Regions from separate parts of the Pseudomonas sp. YJ42 genome, predicted to be linked through region 4. Evidence: predicted binding sites of a transcription regulator. Region 4 holds the regulator's gene; each other region holds the start of a gene.

What was found. Region 4 encodes FliA, which starts transcription of late flagellar genes. Its sites were predicted from a motif close to CTAAAGTTTNNNNNNNNNNNGCCGNTAA; they were not measured.
Region 1: motA (flagellar motor stator protein MotA) is a predicted target of FliA. The motif match lies at 3,400-3,427, and genes of this name have one in related genera.
Region 2: ACL0K2_RS18595 (flagellar protein MotY) is a predicted target of FliA. The motif match lies at 2,276-2,303, and genes of this name have one in related genera.
Region 3: ACL0K2_RS13685 (methyl-accepting chemotaxis protein) is a predicted target of FliA. The motif match lies at 1,632-1,659, and genes of this name have one in related genera.

Annotation. Positions count from the first base shown of each region.
Region 1 is NZ_CP178378.1:3,576,603-3,581,583, forward strand. It holds gene asd (archaetidylserine decarboxylase) at 77-979, opposite strand; gene ACL0K2_RS16375 (rhodanese-like domain-containing protein) at 991-1,806, opposite strand; gene ACL0K2_RS16380 (HDOD domain-containing protein) at 1,852-3,366, opposite strand; gene motA (flagellar motor stator protein MotA) at 3,531-4,382, shown strand; gene motB (flagellar motor protein MotB) at 4,391-4,981, shown strand, end outside.
Region 2 is NZ_CP178378.1:4,034,642-4,039,622, forward strand. It holds gene ACL0K2_RS18580 (intermembrane transport protein PqiB) at 1-763, opposite strand, end outside; gene ACL0K2_RS18585 (paraquat-inducible protein A) at 753-1,370, opposite strand; gene ACL0K2_RS18590 (paraquat-inducible protein A) at 1,367-1,981, opposite strand; gene ACL0K2_RS18595 (flagellar protein MotY) at 2,344-3,237, shown strand; gene ACL0K2_RS18600 (argininosuccinate synthase) at 3,324-4,541, shown strand; gene gloA (lactoylglutathione lyase) at 4,629-4,981, shown strand, end outside.
Region 3 is NZ_CP178378.1:2,966,164-2,971,144, reverse strand. It holds gene ACL0K2_RS13690 (DeoR/GlpR family DNA-binding transcription regulator) at 1-766, opposite strand, end outside; gene ACL0K2_RS13685 (methyl-accepting chemotaxis protein) at 842-1,597, opposite strand; partial or broken gene ACL0K2_RS13680 (HAMP domain-containing protein) at 1,700-2,695, opposite strand; gene glmU (bifunctional UDP-N-acetylglucosamine diphosphorylase/glucosamine-1-phosphate N-acetyltransferase GlmU) at 3,102-4,466, opposite strand; gene ACL0K2_RS13670 (F0F1 ATP synthase subunit epsilon) at 4,592-4,981, opposite strand, start outside.
Region 4 is NZ_CP178378.1:1,275,109-1,280,089, forward strand. It holds gene ACL0K2_RS05595 (chemotaxis protein CheA) at 1-2,150, opposite strand, end outside; gene ACL0K2_RS05600 (protein phosphatase CheZ) at 2,163-2,957, opposite strand; gene ACL0K2_RS05605 (chemotaxis response regulator CheY) at 2,981-3,355, opposite strand; gene fliA (RNA polymerase sigma factor FliA) at 3,474-4,220, opposite strand; gene fleN (flagellar synthesis regulator FleN) at 4,217-4,981, opposite strand, start outside.

The DNA.
Region 1 (4,981 bases), 2.3 Mb from region 4:
AAAATGGAATCGTTTCGAGTGACATCATAACGAACGAGAAGATGTTGGCTAGTGCTAGCCGACCATTGGCTATCGCTTAGGGCAGGGTCGTGTTCGAAGCTGGCGTGGCAGTCGGTGGCACCGGCTTGGTCTGTCCCAGTCCATCACCCATGCATACCGGCGTCAATGCCGACAGCTCTTCGGCCCAGCTGACCTGATCGGGCCCGAACAGCAGAATCACGGTAGAGCCAAGCTTGAAGCGCCCCATCTCGGCGCCTTTCTCCAGATGGATGGGGGCTCGGCTCGCCTCGTCGTAACGGACGGTCTTGAGTGCGCGCTTGGGCGGTGTGACCAATCCGGCCCACACCGTCTCGATGCTGGCGACGATCATTGCGCCAACCAGCACCATCGCCATGGGCCCACGCTCGGTATCGAACAGGCAGACCACCCGTTCGTTACGGGCAAACAACTCCGGTACGCCTTCGGCAGTCACGGTGTTAACCGAGAAGATGCGACCCGGCACGTAAACCATTTCGCGCAGGGTGCCGGCCAGCGGCATATGCACGCGGTGATAGTCCTTGGGCGACAGGTACACGGTGGCGAAATCGCCACCCATGAAGGGGGCCGCTCGTTGGTGATCGCCTCCGAGCAGCTCCGTCACGCTGTAGCTATGGCCCTTGGCTTGGAAGATCCGGCCTTGCTCGATCCGGCCGAGCTGGCTGATGGCCCCATCGCATGGGTTTAGAATCGCGCCAGGCGTCGGATCCAGAGGCCGAGCGCCGTCCTTCAGGGCGCGGGTGAAAAAGGCGTTGAAATGTTCGTAGGCGGTTGGGTCTTCGACCTGAGCTTCGCGCATGTCGACCTGGAAGTGCCGGACGAACCATTTGATGAAGGTGTTCTTCACCCATGGCAGGCGACACTCGGCGAGGCAACCGGCCAACCGTGAGATCAGGTGATGCGGGAGCAAGTACTGACTGAATACGAACAAGCGATCTTTCATGGGTGACCTTTTCATTGCTGGATCGGGGTGTCGGGCAGGTTGCCCCATTCGCCCCAGGAGCCTGGATATCCCTTGACGCGCGGATAGCCCAAAGCCTTGGCCAGCAGGTAGGTGAAGCCGGAGCGATGATGCGTCTGGCAGTGGGTGATGATTTCCTTGTCAGCGGTGATGCCGAGCGCTTCCAGCCGTTCGGCGATGTCTTCGCGGATACGCAGGGCGCGCGCCGGGTCCATCGCCGCGGTCCATTCGAAATTGATGGCGCCGGGGATATGGCCGGCGCGAGCTGCAAGTGCCTTCTCGCCGCGATATTCCTCGGGCGAGCGAGCATCCCAGATGACCAGGTCGGGAGCGCCCAGCCGGCTTTCGATGTATGGGTGGGTAGCGCTAGGCGCCTCGTCGAGCGTCAGGGCAATCGGCCCGCCTGCGTCGACGGGCTTGTCTTGCGACAGCGGCCTGTGCTCGGCCAGCCAGGCGTGCAGCCCGCCGTTCAGGTAGTGATAGCGATGATGCCCGATGACATCGAGCAACCAGATGAAGCGCCCGGCCCAGCCGCCCCCTTCGTCGTCATAGGCCACATAGACCGCGTCGGGGTTATGCCCCAACGCGCCGAACAGTGCCTCTAGCTGGGGCTTGCCAGGCAGATGCCCCGGTGCGGGTGGCTGGCCGAGCTGAGTCAGCTTGGGATCGACGAATCGTGCGCCGGGCAGATGGCCTTCGGCGTAGCGAGTCGCGCTGGTCAGGTCGACGAGGATCAGCTCGGGTTCGTTAAGGCGCTCGGCCAGATCGGTTGGTTCGATTACCAGGGGGAGGGCTGAAAACGCGGACACGGCAAATCTCAGTCGGACGGAAAGGGTAAAGTCTAGCGAAAAAAATCAGCGGCCGCGTTTGCTGAACGTCGCCAGGGCGCGCTCGATGCATTGGACGGTTTTGGTGAAGGCCTGCAGCCCCATGTCGCTGAATGCGCTGTTGTCCTGATCCGCCACCAGCAGCATGAACGTTCGACCCTCATGGCCAACGGAGCGCAGCAGAACGTGCTCGCTGGGGAAAAGCGCCTTCAGCGCGCCCGGCAGTAGCGCGGAAAACTGTGCCACGTTGTCAGGTGTGAGCCGAAGCAATGCGGGCTTTTCGAGCAACCTGCGCAACACCTGGCTCTGGTCCGGATCTAGCGTCAGCCGGATGGCCTCGCTCGGCAGGCCGCTGGTCTGCTGGCTGACTAGGCGCTGCTGCTTGCGGTCGACCAGCATCAACAGCACCCGTTGCATGCCGGCGCAGGACAGCGCTTTGCAAGCGGTGGCGGTGAGTTGGACCACGTTGCCGTACGGGCTGGGTTCGCTGAGCAGTTCACGGCAATGCGCGCGCCACTGCGCCAAAGCGTCGGTATCCGGCAGCTTTGCGACTTTTTCGTGCTGGAACCTGCTCTCCCAGGGCCAGAGCAGGCCCTGAGCTGGATGCCAGAGATCGGTCTTGCCGATGGCTTGCGCACTGGCCACGGCCTGCTGGTGCGTCATTTGCTGCAACTCGGCTAGCGGGACCTGAAGATACAGCCCGGCGAGCCGCTGCCAGCGCAGGCTGTGAATACCGCTCCAGCTGTGGTGCGCCGAGAGAGCGAGACCGTTGGCGAGCAAAATGGTATTGCTCGGCAGGGTGAGCCATCGACGCAGCGGCGGATCGGCATCAAGCATCTGTTGCTGATGCAGGGGGTGCTCATTGTCATGGGCGACATGCAGCGCTTTGACCAGCATGCGGCGATGCTCGCTGAGCAGCCGATAGCCCTGGGCGACCCAGCCGGGCAGCCCCCAGTGTTCGGCAGTTGCCACGCAAAGTTCCAGTAGCGATATGCCCAGCAGCGATTGTTCGACCTGACGGGCCGGCTCACGCTTGACCAATACCCGCTGCTCCCAGGCCTCGAGCAGTTCCGGATGAGCCGCGACCAGTGCCCAGACGGGCGCAAGGAACAGCAGGCTGCTCCAGTGGATTTCCTGCCAGAGTCGTGCGAGGCGGGAGGCGAAGAGCCCGTTGGCTTGCTGGCTGGCATGGCTGCTGATCAGCATGATTTGCCGCAGCGGTGCGGGGATATCGCGCGGCTGGGTTGCTGGAATCCGTGCGAACAGGGCTTCGGCGCGTTTCAGCCCGATGCGGCTGAGCGCAACTTCCAGGCTTTCGGCTGGCTTGTTGGTGGTTGCCGCGTTGCGGTTGGCTTCGCGAATCACGACGAGCGCCAGGACCGGGCTCTCCTGAATCAGATCGGCGATCTGGCGCATGGACATGCTGCTGTCACGCAGCGCCCGCTGGACGCGCGCATACGGATCGGCGGCTGCAGGTAGCACGACGGCGTCCAGCGTCTTTATCCAGGCGGCAAGTGTGCAGGGGAGTGGGGTCGTAGTCATGGCGCCGTCAAACTAGCATTTCATCGGGATGGCCTTTAGTCTGGCGCAAAAGTTCCGATAACCAGAACAATTCTTTTCATACGCCCCGCCTGTAACCCAGTGAGCGCGCGATGTTGCGCGGCTCGTCCCAGGTGCCCTGAGATCAGGTTTTAGACGTACCCCCTATGGCAAAAATTATCGGCATCATCGTAGTCATCGCCAGCGTGCTCGGCGGTTTTGTGTTGTCTGGCGGCAAGCTCGGCGCGCTTATCCACCCGTTCGAGGTGATGATCATTGGTGGCGCGGCACTGGGTGGCTTTCTCCAGGCCAACCCCGGCAGCACGACGAAGATCGTGTTCAAGAAGTCCTTGCAGATGTTCAGCTCGCGGTTCACCCACAAGTACTACCTGGAAGTGCTGGGCCTGCTCTATGAAATCCTCAACAAGAGCCGTCGCGAGGGGATGATGGCTATCGAGGCGGATCTCGAAGAGCCGAGCGCCAGCCCCATCTTCAGCAAGTACCCGGCGATTCTGAAGGATGACCGGATGACCGCGTTCATTTGCGACTATCTGCGAATCATGTCGTCGGGCAACATGGCTCCGCATGAGCTGGAGGGGCTGTTCGACATGGAACTGAACAGCATGAAGGAGGAGCTCGAACATCCTTCTCATGCGGTATCCAAGATCGCCGACGGCCTGCCTGCGATGGGTATCGTCGCGGCGGTACTGGGTATCGTCATCACCATGTCGGTGCTGGCCGAAGCGAACAATGCGGAAATCGGCGAAAAGGTTGGCACGGCGCTGGTCGGCACCTTCCTCGGTATTCTTGCGTCCTATGGATTCTTCGGGCCGCTGGCGGCCGCGCTCGAGCATGATGCCAAGGAGGAACTGAACCTCTACGAAGGCATCAAGGCAACCCTGGTTTCTTCCGCCTCCGGCATGCCGCCGACCCTGGCGGTGGAGTTCGGTCGCAAGGTGCTGTTTTCCGCGCATCGGCCTAGCTTCTCCGAGCTTGAACAAGCCATGCGTGGCAGCTAAGCGCAACCATGGACAATACCCAACCAATCATCATCAAGCGGGTCAAGAAATCCGCGGCCGGGCACCATGGCGGCGCCTGGAAGATCGCCTTCGCCGATTTCGCGACCGCCATGATGGCGTTCTTTCTGGTGATGTGGCTGATGTCTTCGGCCACGCCGGAGCAGAAACGGGCCATTTCCGGTTACTTCCAGGACCCCATCGGTTTTACCGAGAGTGCGAGTCCGCACGTCATCGATCTCGGCGGTACGCCCACGCCGTCGCCGGACCGCACGCTCAATGAGGAGGTAGATCCGGCGATCCAGCAGAGCGAATCGAAGATCGACGCCGATCAGGCGGAAACCTTCGCCGAGCAGTTGGAGCGCGAGCGCCTGGAGCTGTTGTTGCAGGAATTGCAGAACAAGGTCGACGAAAACCCGGACCTGACCCGCTTCAAGGATCAGATCCTGTTCGAGATCACTCAGGACGGATTGCGGATCCAGATCATGGATGCGGCCAATCGCCCAATGTTCGCCTTGGGCAGTGCGCAGCTGCAGCCCTATTTCGAAGATATCCTGCTGGCGATGGCCGATACCATTCGCGCGGTACCGAACAAGATCAGC
Region 2 (4,981 bases), 2.1 Mb from region 4:
CGCCGGCGAGTATGGCCGACAGTGACTCGGTATTGACTCGAAGGCCATCCGCAGCGATGGACACGTCGACGCCGCTGGCATTCCAGAAGCGGGTGTCGTCGGTGACGAACTGATCGTAGGGGGCATTGACGAAGACCTGAACCTGAACGCCCTTGCCGTCGTCGGCAAGCTTGAACGAGATCACTTGGCCGACCTGAATGCGACGGTAATACAGCGGCGAGCCGATGCCGAGCGAACCCAGGTCATCGGTGTGCAGCGTGAACTGCTTGCCTTTAGCGCCGAAGGTCACCGGCGGCGGGGCTTCCAGGCCGATGAATTCGCGCCGGGTTTCTTCCGCGCGACCGGCATCGGCCCCGATGAAGGCGCCGGAAAGCAGGGTATCGACGCCGGACACGCCGCTGGCCCCGATGCGCGGACGCACGACCCAGAACTTGGTGTCTTCGCGGGTGAATGGCTCGGCGTTCTGATCCAGCTGCACGGTGGCGATGACGCGGGTTTGATCCTCACTGAGCGCGATCGCGGTGACCTGACCTATGACCACGTTCTTGTACTTGACCTGTGTCTTGTTGGCCTCGAGCCCTTCCGCCGTCTCGAAACTCACGCTTATCTGCGGTCCGGCTGAAAGCCAGTTCTGCATGACCATGGAAAATCCCACCAGCGCGGCGACGATGGGAACCAGCCAGACCAGCGAGACACGGACACGCCGGTGCCTGATCTCGGGGGAGCCGGCTGATAATTCAGGAGAGTGAGGGTTATCTGACATCGTTTTTCTCTGCGTCCCAGATCAATCGCGGATCGAAGCTCATCGAGGCCATCATCGTCAGCACCACGACCAGCCCGAAGAACAGAATACCCAGGCGCGGCTCGATGGTGCCCAGGGCGCGGAACTGCACCAATGCCGCCACCAGCGCGACCACCAGCACGTCCAGCATCGACCAGTAGCCGATGGTTTCGATGAAACGGTACAGCCGTGCGCGTTCGCGCATGGCCCAGCGGCTACGGCGTTGGGTGCTGATCAACAACATGCCGAGGACGAAGAATTTCATGCAAGGCACCCCGACGCTGGCGATGAAAATCAGCAGGGCTATATCCCACGAGCCGTCTTTCCAGAATTCCACCACGCCGCTGAGAATGGTGTTTTCGCTGCCGCTGCCGAACATGTCGGTGTACATCACCGGCAGCATGTTGGCCGGGACATACAGAACCAATGCTGCAATGAGCAATGCCCAGGTGCGCGCCAGGCTATTCGGTTTGCGCCGATGCAGCGGGGCCTCGCAGCGCGGACACTCGAGATCTTCCAGGCGACATGCCAGGCCGCAGTCGTGGCAAAGCTGCAGGCCCAGCTCACAAGCGTAGGGCGGCCGTATCATCGTCCCGGTACGCCCAGTTCGTCCCACAGACCGTCGCGCACATCGCGGCCCGCGATCAGCAGGATCAGAATGGTCAGGACGGCCGTGGCCCAGAGTCCGATCCCCGGATGCACGTCGGCCATGTCGCCGAGCTTGATGATGGCGACCAGAATGCCGAGCAAACACACTTCGAGCATGCTCCAGGGGCGAAGATGTTCCAGCGCCCGCATGCAGGCGCTAAAACCCGGCGCGATTTGGCCGCTGCGCGCATACACCAGGACCCAGGTCAGCAGAATGATCTGCAAAGCCGGCGCGAAGATGATGCTCAGGCCAGCGACCAGCGCGATGGGCGTGATCCGCCCTTGCGCCAATGCCTCGACGGTCCCCCATAACGTCGCCTCGTTGCTGAGGCCCTGCAGGCCTATCTGCATGATGGGAAACGTGTTGGCGAATAGAAACAGGATGGCGGCAGCCAATGTCAGCGCCAGCAACTGATCGGCGTTCAGGAATCTGGCCCGCTCCAGCAGTGCGCCACAGCGCACGCAGTGGGCCGTCTGGCGGCGCGCCAATGCAGGGCGCTGATACACCGAATCGCAGTGCTCGCAGATGATCAGCGGCGTTCCGCCCAGGATGTCCAGATGTGACACCGGAAGCGGGTCGGGCGATTCGGCTGTTTGTCGGGGTGGCAGGCTGTCTTGCTTCAAGGCATCCACTCGATGGGAAGAATCGACAGAAAACGACACGCAGGCTTTGCCCAGACGCTCGTTTGCGGCTCGGTATCATGGCGCGGCTGCTGGCTGCGCCGTTGCTCCAGCCAATGGAGTTTGCCTGATTTGGTCAGCAACACTTCCTAAGCGCTGGCGGGAATAGTGTCACCGAACGTTGGTTCTATCGCCAGCGCCAAACGCAGGCTTCGCCTCGTCTACTTCAAGTTTCCGTGAGTACGACCGATACCCAAGAGACTAAGACACTACTTTCGCTCCTGGAGCCCATCGTGCGCTTGCGCCTTCTAATTCTTGCCTGCCTGCTGGCCCAACCGGCCGATGCTCTCACGTTCCAGACACGTCTGGAGCGGGCGCAGTGGCAGGTGGAAGGCGATCAGTTCGAGTGCCGTCTGACGCAGCCGGTGGCCGGTTTCGGCGCAGGGGAATTCGTGCGGCGAGCGGGAGAGCAACCAACGTTCCGTTTGCAGTCACCTGAGCGCTGGTTGGGCAACGGCTCGGCGACGCTGCTCGCGGCCGCTGCCCCCTGGCAGCCAGAACGGAGCGATATCAATCTGGGCGTTGTTGCTGTAGCGGGTGGCGAAATCCCATTCAACAGTTCGCAGCTACAGGCCGGCCGTCTGCTCAGCGGGCTGCTCGAAGGGCGGAGTCCAGTGGTGCGTCACTACACACGGCAGGGCGGTGAAGCGCTGGAGGTGCGGTTGCTGCCCGCACGTTTCGGCAAGGCCTACGAGGATTTCCGCGCCTGTACGGCGAAGCTGTTGCCGGTCAATTTCGAACAGATCCGCCATTCGCAGGTCGGGTTTCCCACCGGTGACGTCGCGCTCGATGCCTTGGGGCAGGCCAAGCTCGACATCATCCTGCAGTTTCTCAAGGCCGATCCGAGCGTCAATCGAGTCCAGCTCGACGGTCACTCTGACAACAGCGGTAATCGCCTGACCAACCGCGACCTGTCCCGTCGCCGGGCGTTGGCGGTCGAGGAATATCTGATCGCCAATGGTGTGCCAAAGGAACAGATCACGCTACGTTTTCATGGTGAGCGCTATCCGTTGGTTTCCAATAGCAGCGCGGCTAACCGAGCCAAGAACCGGCGGGTGACCCTGCGCTTGGAGCGTGGTCCTGCGACCACCACAGCCGCTGCCGAAGGCAACGCTCCGTCGTCCTGATGCCGAGCGACGCTCACGCCCCTGTAAAACAAACGTCGCGACCAGTAGAATCCCCGCTTTCCTTACAATCCCGGGAGTGGATGGCAATGGCCGACGTAAAGAAGGTAGTCCTGGCGTATTCCGGTGGCCTGGACACCTCGGTGATCCTCAAGTGGCTGCAAGACACCTATAACTGCGAAGTGGTGACCTTTACCGCTGACCTCGGCCAGGGCGAGGAAGTCGAGCCAGCGCGTGCCAAGGCCAAGGCCATGGGTGTCGAGGAAATCTACATCGACGACCTGCGCGAAGAATTCGTTCGCGATTTCGTCTTCCCGATGTTCCGCGCCAACACCGTTTACGAAGGCGAGTACCTGCTGGGTACGTCCATTGCCCGCCCACTGATCGCCAAGCGTCTGATCGAGATCGCCAACGAAACCGGCGCCGATGCCATCTCCCATGGTGCCACCGGCAAGGGTAACGATCAGGTGCGCTTCGAGCTGGGCGCCTACGCGCTCAAACCGGGTGTCAAGGTCATTGCACCCTGGCGTGAATGGGATCTGCTCTCGCGCGAGAAGCTGATGGACTACGCCGCCACGCACGAGATTCCGATCGAGCGCCACGGCAAGAAGAAGTCACCGTACTCCATGGATGCCAACCTGCTGCACATCTCCTATGAAGGTGGCGTGCTGGAAGACACCTGGACCGAGCACGAAGAAGACATGTGGCGCTGGACCCGCTCCCCGGAAACCGCGCCGGACACCCCGACCTATATCGAGCTGACCTATCGCAAGGGCGACATCGTCGCTATCGACGGCAAGGACATGACCCCGGCCGAGGTACTGACCTACCTGAACAAGGTCGGTGGCGAGAACGGCATCGGGCGCCTGGACATCGTCGAGAACCGCTACGTCGGCATGAAGTCGCGTGGCTGTTACGAGACTCCCGGTGGCACCATCATGCTCAAGGGGCACCGCGCTATCGAGTCGATCACCCTCGACCGTGAAGTCGCTCACCTGAAAGACGAGCTGATGCCCAAGTACGCCAGCCTGATCTACAACGGCTACTGGTGGAGCCCGGAGCGCAGCATGCTGCAGCAGATGATCGACGCCTCCCAGATCAATGTGAACGGTGTGGTGCGTCTGAAGCTCTATAAGGGCAACGTCATCGTCACCGGCCGCAAATCGGACGATTCGCTGTTCGACGCCAACATCGCCACCTTCGAGGACGACGCTGGCGCCTATGACCAGGCCGATGCCGGTGGCTTTATCAAGCTCAACGCGCTGCGCATGCGCATCGCTGCGAACAAGGGCCGGACGCAGTTCTAACGACTGCCCATGCCTGACCATGACCCCGGCCACGAGCCGGGGTTATGCTTTCTGCACCTTTAGACGCCTTGCTGAGGAGACAAGACCATGAGACTGCTGCATACCATGCTGCGAGTCGGTGACATGGAGCGATCCATCGCCTTCTACACCGAAGTGCTGGGCATGACACTGCTACGCCGCAAGGATTACCCAGAAGGGAAGTTCACGCTCGCTTTCGTCGGCTACGGCGATGAAGCGCATAACAGTGTGCTGGAGCTGACCCATAACTGGGGCGTCGACCAGTACGATCTAGGCAATGGTTACGGCCATATCGCGTTGGAAGTGGAAGACGTCTACAAGGCTTGCGAGGATATCCGCAGCCGCGGCGGCAAGGTCACCCGCGAACCTGGACCGATGCTGCACGGCAGCAGCATCCTCGCGTTTATCGAGGACCCGGACGG
Region 3 (4,981 bases), 1.7 Mb from region 4:
GTTCGATGGCCGCGCAGATCAGCTTGATGCCGCGGGCCTGAATACTGGATCGCGCCTCGGCAGTGAGGCGTTCGTCCGTGATGAGGGTGTGGATGTCGCCCCAGGGCAACTCCAGATTGGGTATGCGCCGGCCGATCTTGTCGGATTCGGCGAGCACTATGACTTCGCGAGCCACCTCCGACATGACCCGCGAAAGGCCGAGCAATTCATTGAAGGTGGTCGTGCCGCGCTGCAGATCGATGCCGTCCGCGCCGATGAACAACTGATCGAAATCGTAGGAGCGCAGTACCTGTTCCGCCACTTGCCCCTGGAACGACTCGGAGTGCGGATCCCAGGTACCGCCGGTCATCAGCAGCGTGGGCTCGTGTTCCAGCTCACGCAGGGCGTTGGCAACGCCCAGCGAATTGGTCATGACTAGCAGGCCGTGCTTGTGACCCAGCGCGGGGATCATTGCCGCGGTGGTGGTGCCGCTGTCGATGATGATGCGAGCATGCTCGCGAATGCAGTTAACGGCCGCTCGGGCAATGGCCTGTTTCCAGGGCGAAACAGGCTGTGTGGTGTCGCCGATCAGTTCCTGCGGCAAGGGCACCGCACCGCCGTAACGACGCAGCAGCAGACCATTCTTCTCGAGCGCCGCGAGGTCCTTGCGGATGGTGACCTCGGACGTTTCGAAACGCTTGGACAGCTCATCGACGCTCACCTCACCCTGATCGCTGAGCAAGGCCAGGATGGCGTGACGTCGTTGCGGGGTGTTGCGTTTCGACATGCTTAAGTTTCGATTCGAAAGAATATTTCTCGAATCAAAACCTACTCCGCCAAATACGTCAACTCCCGTTTGGCATCAGACGCGAAAATAGCCCATCAGGCTCTGTTGATGATTGGCCAACTGATTGAGCGCCTGGCTGACCCGTGCCGATTCGTCGGCCTGCCCGGACAGCGATTCAGTCACGTCGCGGATACCTGCCACGTTGCGGTTGATCTCTTCGGCCACCGCGCTCTGCTCTTCGGCCGCGCTGGCGATTTGCAAATTCATGTCGGAAATCACCGCTACCGCATCACCGATCTTGCGCAGCGCCGCAACCGCATGGCTCACCTGATCGACACTGCCCTGAGCCTGGCTCCGGCTGCTCTGCATCGCCGTCACCACATCTCGAGTGCCATTCTGCAGCCGCTCGATGACCTGGCGAATCTCTTCGATGGATTTCTGAGTACGCTGCGCCAGGCTGCGCACCTCATCGGCCACCACAGCGAAACCGCGCCCGGCTTCACCCGCTCGCGCCGCCTCGATCGCCGCGTTGAGCGCCAGCAGGTTGGTTTGCTCGGCAATAGCGCGGATCACCTCGAGCACCGAGCCAATCTGGTCGCTGCTGGCCGCCAGGCTTTCGACTTGACTCATCGCATGGTTGAGTTCGTCAGCGAGGCTGCCGATGCTGTGCGTGGTGTGATCTATCACGCTCAGCCCCTCGAGGGTGGCCTGATCCGCGTCGCGGGCTGCTTCGGCCGCTTGAGCGGCGTTGCGTGCGACATCCTGGGCGGTGGCGCTCATCTCCTGCGATGCGGTTGCGACCTGATCAACTTCGCGGAACTGCTGCTGCATACCCGCACTGGTCTGGCTGGCAATGGCTGCCGATTGATCGGCACTGCTGCGTGCATCCTGAACCGAGCGCTGCACGTCGGCGATGGTCGGCTGTAACTTGTCGAGGAATCGGTTGAACCAACCGGCCAGGGCGCCCAGTTCATCGTCTCGCGTGTAGGTCAGGCGGCGGGTGAGATCACCTTCGCCACTGGCGATGTCCTTGAGCATTGCTGCGACCCCTTCGATAGGCCGGGTGACCCCTCGAGCGGTCAACCACATCAACGCCAGACCCAACAGGACCGCACCGAGCCCGATGGCCAGGGCGATCGCACTGTCCTGCCGGCTTTGGGCTTGCAGTGTCTGCTCAAGACGCAACGCCGGGCCGAGCAGCACCGACTTCGGTACTTCCAGCAGAATTGCCCAGGGCTTGAGTTCAGCAATCGGTTGTACAGGTTGCAGTACACGAAGCATGTCGTCGTTCTCAAGCATCGCCTTCTGGCCTGCATCGACCGCTCGGGCGATGGCCTCGCTATCAGCGCCAAATGCGGCACTCAACGGCTGACCCAGCAAGCTGGTATCTCGACTGTGTCCGCCGAGAAGCTTGGCCGGGCTGATCACGCTCAGCTGGCCTTCACCCTGATACAGCTCCTGATGAGCCTGTTGGCTGAGCTGCTGCAGGGAAGCCAGGCTGATATCGACGCCAACAACGCCAATGACCTTTCCATTTTCGATCAACGGAAAGGCGACACTGGTCATCAGCAGTGGCTGACCTTCCACCTCATCGAAATACGGATCGAGCAAGCAGACCCGGGCGCTGTCGCGCGGACAGCTGTACCAGGCGTTGTAAGGGGCACCACTGATGCCCGGCGTAGTATCGGCGAGGAGTTCCTCGCTCATGGTTTCAGCGGTGAGCTGTCCCGGCGTACGTTGCGACCAGTACAACGAGAAGCGGCCGCTGTCGTTACCACCCATCTCCTGGTTACCGATGAACATGCCATCCTTGTCATCCAGCGCATCGGTTTCGAACACCACGTAGAGACCGATCAGATCCGGATTGGCTCGGAGCGCACTCTCGATCTGATGATGCAAGTCCTCCCGAAGTTCGAAGGCGTTCGACATTCGCTCGATGGATTGTTCACGCAGCGACAGCACTTGGCGAACGAAACCCTTGCCGTACTGATAGGCATCGTTGAACTGGCGTTCCATACGCAGCGCCTGCGACAGGCCCCGCGCTTGCAAGTTATTGCGCGCCGCCTCTTCGAGCATGGCGCTGCTCGATGCATTGACCAGAGCCACGGCCTGGCGCGATTGATAGAGCGATGCGCCGACCAGCAAGCCGACGATTAGCAGGAGGCAGAGACCAGCCAGCAGGGTGAGCTTCCACTGGATGGACAAGCGAGTGAGGGAGGGCATGACCGCGTCCTATGTTGTTATGCCCCGTTAGATCGGCCAGATATACGATCTCTTGAGTATCGCTATTCAAAAACCTCGGTAGCACACCGAGGTCCTCTGCCATCGCGATAACTTATTTGCGAGTCTTCTGTGGGCGCTCCCAGCCTTGGATCAATGCCTGCCGTGCCCGCCCCAGCGCCAGCGTGCCGGCCGGCACATCGGCCGTGATAACCGAACCGGCGCCGGTGGTAGCACCATCGCCAAGGGTAACCGGAGCGACCAGCGAGCTGTTGGAGCCGATGAAAACGTCCTCGCCCAACACCGTTTGGGACTTGTTGGCGCCATCATAGTTGCAAGTGATGGTGCCGGCCCCGATGTTGGTTCGCGCACCGATTTCCGCGTCGCCCAGGTACGCCAGGTGGCCAGCTTTGGCGCCATCGCCCAAGCGTGAGTTCTTGACCTCGACGAAATTGCCGACGTGCGCCCGGTCGCCCAGCACTGCGCCGGGACGCAAACGTGCAAATGGTCCGCAATCAGCGCCTTCGCCCAGCTCGGCACCGTCCAGATGGCTGTTGGCCTTGACCACCGCGCCACGGCGAAGCGTGCTGTTGCGAATCACGCAATTGGGGCCGATCTCGACGTCATCCTCAATAACTACCTGACCTTCAAGAATCACGTTCACGTCGATCAGCACATCGCGACCGACCGTAACCTCTCCGCGCAGGTCGAAACGGGCCGGGTCACGCAAGGTCACGCCTTGAGCCATCAGACGGCGCGCAGCGCGTTGTTGATAATGCCGCTCGAGCTCGGCCAGCTGCATGCGATCGTTGGCACCCTGCACCTCCATTGCATGCTGCGGCTGCTCGGTCGCAACCACCAGACCATCGGCCACTGCCATGGCGATCACATCGGTCAGGTAGTATTCGCCCTGCGCATTGCTGTTCGAAAGCCTACCCAGCCAATCGCCAAGGCGCTCACCTGGGACGGCCAAAATCCCGGTGTTCCCTTCCGCTATAAGCTTCTGCTCGGCCGAGGCATCTTTGTGCTCGACGATCGCTTGAACCACGCCCTGCTCGTCGCGCAGGATCCGCCCGTAACCGGTCGGATCGTCCAGACTCACCGTTAGCAGCGCCAATTGTTGCGGACCGACCTTTTGCAGAAGTCGCTCCAGCGTCGCGACCTCAATCAATGGCACGTCGCCATACAGAATCAGCACCCGCTCGGCCGTCAGCGCCGGGAGCGCCTGGGCGACCGCATGCCCGGTCCCCAACTGCTCGGCTTGCACCACGAAGCTCAGGTCATCCGCAGCGAGCCGTTCACGAACCTGTTCGGCACCATGGCCGATCACCACATGGATGGCCTTCGGTTTGAGCCCGCGAGCGGTTTCTATCACATGACCGAGCATGGATTGTCCAGCGACCGGGTGAAGTACCTTGGGCAGAGCGGAACGCATACGTGTTCCTTGACCGGCAGCGAGAATGACGATATCGAGAGACATGGCAGATCCTGAGCAAATCATGGGGCGGCTCGTACCGCCTAGACGACGTTTTTTGCCGAGCCTGGACAATAAAAAAGGGTAGCCAAGGCTACCCTTTTAATTACCTGCGATGAAGAAGCCGAGGGTTAGCCGCCGAACTTCTTACGCATCTGCTGAATCGTCCGCAGTTGCGCCGCGGCCTCGGCCAGACGCGCCGCCGCGGAACCGTAATCGAACTCCGCACCCTTCTGGTTGAGGGCTTTTTCGGCTGCCTTGAGCGCTTCCTGAGCAGACGCTTCGTCGAGATCACTGGCACGCTGCACGGTGTCGGCAAGCACCTTGATCATGTTGGGTTGAACTTCCAGATATCCGCCGGAGATGTAGAACACCTCACTTTCGCCACCTTGCTTGGTCAGGCGAATCGGACCTGGCTTCAGATCGGTAATCAACGGCGCGTGGCCCGGAGCAATACCAATGTCGCCGAGGTTGCCATGGGCAATCACCATCTCGACCAGACCGGAAAAGATCTCGCCTTC
Region 4 (4,981 bases):
TCCAGGATCAAGGCGATACGCCCGTCCCCGGTAATGGTTGCGCCGGACATGCCGGGCGTGCCCTGCAGCATCTTGCCCAATGGTTTGATCACCACCTCCTCCTGCCCCACCAGTTGATCGACGACGAAGCCGATGCTCTGGTTGCCGACGTTCAGGATCACCACATGACCCTCGCGCTGCTCCTCATGCTCGGCACCACGTACCAGCCAGCGCTTGAGATAGAACAGTGGCAGCGCCTTGTCGCGCACGATGACCACTTCCTGACCGTCCACCACGTTGGTGCGGGAAAGATCGAGGTGGAATATCTCGTTGACGCTGACCAGCGGGAAGGCGAAGGCCTGGTTGCCCAGCATCACCATCAGCGTGGGCATGATCGCCAGCGTCAGCGGCACCTTGATGACCACCCGGGAGCCCTGGCCCTTGCTGGAAAAGACGTTGACCGTGCCGTTGAGTTGCGAAATCTTGGTCTTGACCACATCCATGCCGACACCGCGGCCGGACACATCGGAGATCTCCGATTTGGTGGAGAAGCCTGGTGCAAAGATCAGGTTGTAGCACTCCAGATCGCTGAGGCGATCGGCGGCATCCTTCTCCAGGAGACCCTTTTCGACCGCCTTGGCGCGTAGGATGTCGGCGTCCATTCCCTTGCCGTCATCGGTGATCAGCAGCAGGATGTGATCGCCTTCCTGTTCGGCCGAAAGCACCACCTTGCCGGTGCGCGGCTTGCCAGCGGCTTCGCGCTCCTCCGGCGTCTCGATACCGTGATCGACCGCGTTGCGCACCAAGTGCACCAGCGGGTCGGCCAAGGCCTCGACGAGGTTCTTGTCCAGATCGGTCTCTTCGCCGACCAGCTCCAGGTTGATCTCTTTCTTGAGACTGCGCGCCAGATCGCGAACCAGACGCGGGAAACGACCGAACACCTTCTTGATTGGCTGCATGCGCGTTTTCATCACCGCGCTCTGCAGGTCGGCCGTCACCACATCCAGGTTGGACACGGCCTTGGACATGGCCTCATCGCCGCTATTGGAGCCAAGGCGGACCAGGCGGTTTCGCACCAGTACCAGCTCGCCGACCATGTTCATGATCTCGTCGAGCCGCGCCGTATCGACCCGTACGGTGGTCTCGGCTTCGCTCGCGGGTTTCTCGGGCCCCGGGGCGGCCTTGGACGCCGCTTCCGCTTTTGCCGGTGCCGCTGGCTTGCTGGGTGTCGGTGCAGCTGCAGGCTTGGCAGGTGCGCTTTTGTTCGCTGCGGGTGCGACCGTCGGCGTGGGCTTTGCTGTGGGAGTCGGCGCCGCCGCTACAGGTGCGGCCGTTTCCGGCTCGAACTTTCCTTTGCCGTGGAGTTGGTCCAACAGCGCTTCGAATTCGTCGTCGGTAATTTCATCGCCACCCGGCGCGGCAGGTTTGACCTCAGCCTCAACCTTGGCGGCGGAAGCAGCAGTCGGTTCGGCGAACTGACCTTTGCCGTGCAGCTGATCAAGCAATGCTTCGAACTCGTCGTCGGTGATCTCGTCACTGACAGGCGTTTCGGCAGCTGGCTGGGCAGGTGCCGGCTCAGCAGCAAACTGCCCTTTGCCGTGGAGTTGATCGAGCAGCGACTCGAATTCTTCGTCGGTAATCTCGTCAGAAGCCCCGACAGGCGGCGTTTCGGCGGACTGATCCAGCGCGCCGAGAAACTCCTCGAATTCATTGTCCGCCGTCACGACTTCGGGCTCGGGCTCAGGCTCGGCTGGCGCTTCGGCCACCGGATCTTGTGCGTCAGCCGGCTCGGCCAAACGCGCCAGTGCCGCCAGCAGCTCGGGGGTCGCAGGGGTAACAGTGGTGCGTTCGCGCACCTGGGCGAACATTTCGTTGACGGAGTCCAGTGCTTGCAGCACGACATCCATCAACTCCGAGTCGACGCGACGCTCACCCTTGCGCAGGATGTCGAAGACGTTTTCCGCGATGTGGCAGCATTCCACCAGCTCATGCAGCTGGAGAAAACCGGCACCGCCTTTGACCGTATGGAACCCGCGAAAAATCGCATTGAGCAAGGCTGTATCATCGGGGCTGCTTTCCAGCTCCACCAGTTGCTCTGACAATAGTTCGAGAATCTCGCCGGCCTCTACCAGGAAGTCCTGGAGGATTTCTTCATCGGCGTCGAAGCTCATATTCACCTTCCCCTAAAAGCCCAGGCTCGAAAGCAGATCATCGACATCGTCCTGCCCGGATACGACATCCTCACGTATATCGGCATGCATCTGCGGACCTTCACCATTGGAAGGCTCTTTTTCGTGTTTTTTCTTTTCTTGCTCGGCGCGCATCGCTTCGCGGTCATGCTGGATGCCCGCTACGCGGTCGACCTGTCCGGCCATCAGCACGAGATTGAGCAGGTTGCTTTCGAGTTCGGTGATCAGCCGCGTCACCCGCTTGATCACCTGACCGGTCAGATCCTGAAAATCCTGGGCCAGCATGATTTCGCTGAGATTCTGCGACAGCTGGCTGCTGTCGTTCATCGAGCGCTGCAGATACTGGTCAATACGCCGAACCAGATCTCTGAACTGCTCGGCATTCATCTCGCGGCGCATGAAGCGCTGCCAATCGGCGGTCAGGCTCTGCGCTTCGTAACTGACGTAATTCACCAGCGGAGCGGATTCTTCGACCAGGTCCATCGTGCGATTGGCCGCTTTTTCGGTCATCTCCACCACATAGGAAAGCCGATCGGTGGCATCGGTGATCGGTGACGGGTCACCGCCCGTGGCACAGGTGTCCATTTCAAGCTTGACGATGGCGTTATGCAGCTCGCGGGTGAGCTTGCCGACTTCCAGATAGAGCCCATGATTGCGGGCCTGGTTGAGCTCGTTGAACATCTGCGTCGCTTCGTCGAAGCGGCCCTGCTGCAGACTTTCGATCAATTGAGGTGCGTGAGCCTTCAGAGTCGCTTCGAACTCTGCCAGGCTTTGATCTGCTTGCGTCATAGTGCCCTCGCGGCGTTACTGCTTCAGCCGTTGACGCGCTCGAAGATCTTTTCAATCTTCTCTTTGAGCACTTGGGCCGTGAATGGCTTGACCACGTAACCGTTTACGCCCGCCTGCGCGGCCTCGATGATCTGATCGCGCTTCGCCTCGGCGGTGACCATCAGCACCGGCAGATGCTTCAGGCGCTCGTCGGCGCGCACGGCGCGCAGCAGATCGATGCCGCTCATACCGGGCATGTTCCAGTCCGTGACGAGGAAGTCGAAACTGCCGCTTTTCAGCATCGGCAACGCGGTGGTGCCGTCGTCCGCTTCAGCGGTGTTGGTAAAGCCCAGATCGCGCAAGAGGTTCTTGATGATCCGTCTCATGGTCGAAAAGTCATCGACGATGAGGATTTTCATGTTCTTGTCCAAGTACACCTCCGTAAATCCCGAAATCCCAGAACCGGCTCACGGTCTGTTGCGGGCCTCATGAATGAAGCTCGTAAGCGGCCTCTAATACTGTTTTGCGAACCGCCCGTCAGCGGGCGCGCCACTCGCCGAGGCGAGCCCGCAGACGTGCCGCGCACTGACTGTGCAGCTGACTCACCCGCGATTCACTGACGCCCAGCACCTGGCCGATTTCCTTCAAATTCAACTCTTCGTCGTAATACAGCGAAAGCACCAGCTTCTCACGTTCGGGCAAGTTGCCGATGGCCTCGGCCAGCGCCTGTTGAAAACGCTCGTCTTCAAGATCGCGGGACGGTTCCGGATGGGTGCTGGCAGCATCCTCCTCGAACTCCCCATGCTCGCCTTCCTGCAACAGATCATCGAAGCTGAACAGGCGGCTGCCCAGGGTGTCGCCCAGAATGCCGTAGTACTCATCGAGACTCAATTTAAGTTCGGCCGCAACGTCCTGATCTTTAGCATCTCGGCCCGTTCTGGCTTCGATTGCCCGGATCGCCTCGCTGACCATACGAGAGTTGCGATGCACTGAGCGCGGCGCCCAGTCACCCTTACGGACCTCATCGAGCATGGCGCCGCGGATGCGAATGCCGGCATAGGTCTCGAAACTCGCGCCCTTGCCCGCATCGTATTTTTTTGACGCTTCCAGCAAACCGATCATCCCGGCCTGCATCAGATCATCAACCTGCACGCTCGCCGGCAAACGCGCCAGGAGGTGATAGGCGATGCGCTTGACCAACGGCGCGTACTGATCGATGAGCTGATACTGCGAATCTTTAGCCTGAGCTTTGCTGTTATACATACCGAGTCCAGCCGCTGTTATTCATGAGGCTCTGCGGCGGGCCTGACCAGGCGCTCCACAAAGAATTCCAAATGACCACGTGGCGATGCCGGCAGCGGCCAGGTGTCCACTTTCTGCGCGATGGCCTTGAAGGCCAGCGAGCACTTGGCTCGCGGATAAGCCTCGTACACGGCGCGCTGCTTCTGTACTGCCTTGCGCACCGCCTCGTCATAAGGAATGGCGCCGACGTACTGCAACGCTACATCAAGGAAGCGCTCGGTCACCTTGGTCAGCTTCGCAAACAGATTGCGGCCTTCCTGCGGCGCGTGCGCCATGTTCGCCAGCACACGGAAGCGGCTGATCCCGTAGTCGCGATTGAGGAGCTTGATCAGCGCGTAGGCATCGGTGATCGAAGTGGGTTCGTCGGTCACCACCAACAACACTTCTTGCGCGGCACGCACGAAGCTCACTACGCCGTCACCGATACCCGCCGCGGTGTCGATGATCAGCACGTCGATATCGTTGCCGATTTCGCTGAACGCCTGAATCAACCCCGAATGTTGCAGAGTAGACAACTGCACCATGCTCTGAGTGCCGGAGGCCGCGGGTACGACACGGATGCCGCCCGGCCCTTGAATCATTACGTCACGCAGATCGCACTCGCCGGCAATGACGTCTGCCAGGGTGCGCTTGGTGGTCAAACCCAGCAGTACGTCGACATTGGCCAGTCCAAGGTCGGCGTCGAGCAACACCACTCGGCGACCGAGTTCGGCCAGGGCCAGCGACAGATTGACCGACACGTT